DNA from 2 places in the Sporosarcina sp. QA0331 genome. Region 2 is predicted to be linked to the other one. Evidence: predicted binding sites of a transcription regulator. Region 2 holds the regulator's gene; the other holds the start of a gene.
The links. Region 2 encodes LexA, which represses DNA repair genes until DNA is damaged. Its sites were predicted from a motif close to CGAACATATGTTCG; they were not measured.

Region 1: a site for LexA is predicted at 1,382-1,395, ahead of uvrB (excinuclease ABC subunit UvrB). Genes of this name have one in related genera too.

Annotation. Positions count from the first base shown of each region.
Region 1 covers NZ_CM147850.1:2,829,887-2,833,076, reverse strand. The annotation lists gene AC0L13_RS14345 (ABC transporter permease) at 1-889, shown strand, start outside; gene AC0L13_RS14340 (IDEAL domain-containing protein) at 989-1,222, shown strand; gene uvrB (excinuclease ABC subunit UvrB) at 1,462-3,190, shown strand, end outside.
Region 2 covers NZ_CM147850.1:2,133,600-2,136,789, reverse strand. The annotation lists gene AC0L13_RS10740 (methionine gamma-lyase family protein) at 1-613, shown strand, start outside; gene lexA (transcriptional repressor LexA) at 824-1,444, opposite strand; gene yneA (cell division suppressor protein YneA) at 1,648-1,965, shown strand; gene AC0L13_RS10725 (YneB family resolvase-like protein) at 1,965-2,627, shown strand; gene AC0L13_RS10720 (DUF896 domain-containing protein) at 2,952-3,185, shown strand.

The DNA.
Region 1 (3,190 bases), 700 kb from region 2:
TTCACAGCTACCGCTGCCGTACATTTTATTTATCATTCTATTACCTTTGCTAGCAGCGACAGATGTTGCAGGGAAGCCTCAATTCTTATTGACTGCCATCGTCATTTTGCTCGTGAAATGGCTGTATGTCGAGACAGAATACCATTATCGGCGTGCCAATGAAGGAGAGGGAATTTGGAAAGACCGCCTCGTCCGGTTTGTGCTAGCAGCGCTTCTTCTCTATGTGATGCTTGCTGGTAATCCTTTTTTCATACCTCTCATCGGTGTGCTTATGGCTGTCTATTATTTATTCTGGAAGAAAAGAAGTGCAGCAAAACCTTTCCCGTATGAACATTTCATATCGTTGGAGCAAAATCGTATGATGCGTTTTTATCGCTTCGCCAATTACTTTACGGACGTGCCGCATTTGAAAGGCTCGGTCAGCCGTCGTGCATGGCTTGGGTTCCTATTGCGCTCTGCACAATTCGGACAAACGTCGCCTCAACGATATTTGCTAAGAAGGACGCTCGTACGCACGGATGATATATTTTGGCTTTGGGTCAGATTGACGGCTTTATCAGTACTAGGTGTTGCCCTCATTCCGTTTCCGATTGTCGTCTATATCTTTATCGGAGCGTTGGCATTCGCATCATCCATTCAATTGGTTCATGCATTGCGGGCGGGTGACGATTTCCGAATGGATATGCTTTTCCCGGAATCTGAAAATACACGGACACCTGCCATACGAAAAACAGTGAGCGGAGTTCAATTATTACAAGCGATTATTGTACTTGTGGTGGGTCTAATTGCAATCGGAATATCCGTGACACCGGTTATTATGGCGGTACTTGTATTTATTGTTTCCGAAGTAACCATTCGAATGTCGAATGAAAAAAAAGAAGAGATTTGATCGGTTATCTGAAAAAGTAATAATAGAATATTCTTAAAAACCTTGCAATTGATCCCGGGATTTATGTATAATAAAAAAAAGGCATCAGGGGTGAGGGAGATGGAAAACAATTATTCATATGCCGAGTTCTTAAAAGCCGTGGGGAAAAATAGTACTTCGCTTCAAGCGGAGAGACTATTGAATGATATTTACATGGATCTATTCCTGAACCATATTCATCGAGAACAAACGAAAAAACGTCTCTTGAGGCTGATTGATCTTGCGCTTGATGAAAAGGACGAGTGCGCTTTTAACAAGCTTACGGATGAATTAGTGAAACTGGAAGAAAACTAAACAAATTTGCAGCGGGCTGCCAGCTAGTCGAAAACCGATTAGCTGCGTAGACCCGCTTTTTATTATTTCGCTAGAATAGCTAGGAAAAAGATGTGCTCGTAACGCTTCCCTTGTACTCGCAAAAGCCGTTCTTTGTTACGGCTTTCGCTTTTATTTATTTGAACATACGTTCTCTTATTTCTTTGGTATTGGCAAAGTCTATGGTAAAATGGAAATAATTCAATTGGGGAGGGGCTTCCATGGTCCAGAAATTTGATTTGCACGCTCCTTATGTTCCGTTAGGCGACCAACCTGCTGCCATTTCAAAGCTTGTGGAAGGCATACAGGAAGGGAAAAAGCATCAGACGCTTTTAGGTGCGACCGGGACAGGGAAGACGTTCACCGTTTCGAACGTTGTAACGGAAGTTAATAAACCGACACTAGTCATTGCACATAACAAAACACTTGCAGGCCAATTATATAGCGAATTCAAAGAGTTTTTCCCGAATAATGCGGTGGAGTATTTTGTCAGCTTCTATGATTACTATCAACCGGAAGCCTATGTACCGCATACGGACACATATATAGAAAAGGATGCAACGATCAACGATGAGATCGACAAGCTGCGCCACTCCGCAACATCTGCTTTGTTCGAAAGGAATGATGTGTTGATTGTCGCCTCGGTATCTTGTATATACGGCCTCGGTTCGCCTGAGGAATACGGGAAGCATGTCGTCTCGCTCCGGACAGGGATGGAGATCGGTAGAAATGAGCTGCTGCGTCGATTTGTCGATATCCAATATTCAAGAAATGACATCAACTTCACGCGGGGTACATTCCGAGTGAGAGGGGACGTTGTGGAAATATTCCCAGCCTCGCAAGACGAAAACTGTATCCGCATCGAATTTTTTGGAGATGAAATCGACCGTATCCGTGAAGTGGATTCACTTACGGGAGAAATTTTAGGGGAACGCGAACACGTCGCCATCTTCCCGGCGTCCCACTTCGTCACAGGTGAAGATAAAATGGTGAAGGCGATTGCGAATATCGAAACGGAGTTGGAGGAAAGACTTGCTGTATTGCGCAAGGAAGATAAACTTCTTGAGGCACAACGACTTGAGCAGCGCACTCGGTACGATTTGGAAATGATGAGGGAAATGGGTTTCTGTTCAGGGATTGAAAACTATTCTAGGCACTTGACATTGCGACCTGCGGGGGCTACCCCTTACACATTGCTCGACTATTTTCCGGATGATTTTCTGATCGTCATTGATGAAAGTCATGTCACTTTGCCACAAATCCGAGGCATGTATAACGGTGACCAAGCGCGTAAGCAAGTACTGGTCGATCACGGGTTCCGCCTGCCTTCAGCTTTGGACAATCGACCGCTTATGTTCGATGAATTCAGGAGGTATGCAAACCAATCGATCTACGTATCCGCAACACCGGGTCCTTATGAAATCGAGCATACACCTGAGATGGTTGAGCAGATCATCCGACCGACAGGATTGCTTGATCCGATTATCGACGTACGGCCGATTGAAGGACAGATCGATGATTTGATTGACGAGATCAATGAGCGTACAAAACGGAACGAAAGGGTATTGATTACTACATTGACGAAAAAGATGTCCGAAGACCTTACCGACTATTTGAAGGATATCGGCATCAAAGTCCAATATTTACATTCGGATGTCAAAACACTAGAGCGGATTGAAATTATTCGCGAACTCCGTTTAGGTAAATACGATGTCCTCATCGGCATCAACTTGTTGAGGGAAGGGCTCGATATTCCTGAAGTGTCGCTCGTTGCGATTTTGGATGCGGACAAGGAAGGATTCCTTCGTTCGGAACGTTCCCTCATACAAACGATCGGACGGGCAGCACGTAACTCCGAAGGAAAGGTCATCATGTATGCAGACCGTTATACGGATTCAATGAAGAAGGCGATCGACGAAACGAAAAGACGCCGGGAAATCCAAATGGCAT
Region 2 (3,190 bases):
AGAGCCGGTAGAAGTAGGGGCCGATCTGATGGCGGGATCGCTTATCAAAAATCCAGGAGGGGGCCTTGCAAGAACCGGCGGATACATTGCCGGACGTGCCGACCTAGTAAAAAAATGCGCTTATCGTATGACGTCGCCTGGAATCGGTGCAGAGGCGGGTGCATCACTTGATACGCTGCTGGAAATGTATCAAGGCTTCTTCCTTGCTCCTCACGTCGTCAGCCAAGCAGTGAAAGGCGCTCTCTTTACAGCTGGATTCCTCGATAGCTTTGGATTCGATACGACACCACATTATTCGGCTAAGCGAACAGATTTAATACAGTCCGTAAATTTCGGCAACGCTGAGCAGATGATCGCTTTCTGTCGGACGATTCAAGAAAACTCGCCAATCAATGCGCATTACGCCCCTGAACCGTCGTACATGCCGGGCTATTCCGATGACGTCATTATGGCTGCAGGAACGTTCATCCAAGGTTCCAGCATCGAGCTCACAGCAGATGGCCCGATCCGTCCGCCATACACGGCTTATGTACAAGGCGGTTTGACGTACGAACATGTGAAAGCGGCAGTTATGTCTTCTACAGATCAGTTATTAAAAGATAAGATGATTTGAGGTAGTTAATGAAATAGATAAGGCTGTCCGGACAGGTTACGTATAATCAACCATCTGGATAGCCTTGTTTTATTTGTATTCGCGATCATAACAATCATCAAGCGCTCAAAAATCCCGATAAGTGCTCATAAAACACCACATCAATAGAAAAAGACTGCCACAGAAAGTCGATCAATCGACTTTCGGGACAGTCCTTTTCTATTTACTTCATTAATGAATCTGGCGATAAACGCCGACGACTTTACCGAGAATGGAAACTGAATTGACGATGATAGGTTCCATCGATTCATTTTCCGGCTGCAAACGGAAATAATCCTTTTCTTTGAAGAAACGTTTCACCGTCGCCTCATCTTCTTCAGTCATCGCGACTACAATTTCTCCATTATTAGCCGTATGCGTCTGTTTTACGACGACATAATCCCCATTTAATATTCCAGCTTCTATCATACTATCTCCTACTATCTCCAGCATGAACAGTTTATCATCAGACGTGCCATATGTATCCGGCAACGGGAAATACTCTTCAATGTTCTCAATTGCAGTAATCGGCAATCCAGCGGTAACTTTTCCGACTAACGGAACATGCACAACGCCAGATTTAAGCGCAGTCAAACCTTCCGGATCTAGTATCTCGATTGCTCTTGGTTTTGTCGGGTCTCTGCGGATATAACCTTTACTTTCTAATCTAGCTAGATGTCCATGCACGGTTGAACTTGAAGCTAGTCCGACAGCCTCTCCAATTTCACGAACGGAAGGCGGATATCCTTTTAGTTTCACTTCATCTTTAATAAACGTTAGGATATCCTGCTGTCTCTTTGAAATTTTTTTCATTTTTCCACCCCTCCAATTAATAGAATCAATAATTAGCAAATGTGCGAACAAACGTCCGCATCCGCAATTGTTTCTTACAAAGAGTATAACAGGTGTTCGGGCAATTGGCAAACAAAGGTTCGAAAGTTTTGTTGACTTCTAAAAATACGTGTCCTATAATGGGAACAAGTATTCCGAACAAACATTCTTGGAGGGGTTTTTTTATGGCTTTCATTCAAAAATATGGCTTTATCCTTTTGATTCTACTTCTTTGCACTGCTTTTACAATTGCAGGCGTCATGAAAGAAACGAAGTCTGCTTCAGATTCGTTTATTGAAATTACAATATCGGAGGGCGATACTCTTTGGGGGTTAGCTAGAAATTATTCTGAACAAGATCACCCGAAAAAATGGATTGCAAAAGTAATGGAAATAAACGATATGGAATCCACGACGATCAAAACAGGAGAAACATTGAAATTACCGCAATTGGATCCGCTCTTGCAAGACACGATGATGACTGAATTGGCAGGAGAAGAATAATGGGAGATAAAATGAAGACATGCGTCATTTATTGCCGTGTCAGCACGGAAAAAGATTCACAAGAAGTCTCACTAGCGAGACAAGAAGAGGAACTGAACCGGCTTGCAGACGAACTAAGTTTGAAGGTTGTACATATATTTAAGGAAAAGCATAGCGGCTACGATATGGAACGGGAAGGGCTGCTAGACTTATTAGATTGCATACGCGATGAAAAGATAGATGCAATTCTAATCCAAGACGAAACTAGACTTGGCAGAGGAAACGCTAGAGTCGCTATCTTGCATTTGCTTGCAAAGACAAACACCGAAGTCATTACGAACCACGATAACGGTGCATTGAAGCTAAACGAGATGGACACAATGTTACTTGAAATATTGGCGATAGTCGAAGAATATCAACGGAAATTACATAATGCCAAGATTCGCAGAGGCATGAAACGTGCTGTCCGCGACGGATACAGGCCAGAACGAAATTTGAAAAATAAAGGCAATCTGGAAGGGCGCGAACGGAAAGAAGTCCCCCTCAGCGAAATCGTCTCATTACGGCAAAAAGGCCTTACCTTCGAAGAAATAGCAGGCGTATTAAGAGGCCTCGGCCATAACGTAAGCAAAGCAACGGTCCACCGTCGATATAAAGAATATGAACAAGAGCAGGAAGGCTGATTTGTTGCACTTCCTGCTCTTTTTGTATACCTTCAAAGTATAGTTTTAATAAGTTCCACTTATATTGTTTATTGGTTCTGTTATTAAGTATCTATAAGGATTGAAACGGAAGGTGGCGACTCCAGCGAACGCTGTCACGAAGAACGGCGTTTGCGAGTAAAAGCAAAGCGCAGCGTTACGAGCAGGGTGTGCTAGGCTGCCTTAATTTCTGCAAAAGCGCAGAAATAAGGCAAATCGAACTCTTCGTGGTTCGATTGGAAAGCGTCCACCTGAAGTGGAAATCCTGTTAACAATTTAATGTTGGAAAATTACTGGAGGAATTCGATGTTATCAAAAGATAAAATTAAACGTATCAACGAACTATCAAAAAAGTCGAAAACAATCGGCCTATCAATCGAAGAAGCAAAAGAACAAACACAACTGCGCAAAGAATACCTAGAAACATTCCGCTCATCCATGCGTGACACAATCGAAAACGTCAAAGTAATCGACCCCGAAGGCAATGACGTCACACCCGACAAAGTAAAAGACGCGCGCAATAAGAAGTTCCTCAACTGAACATC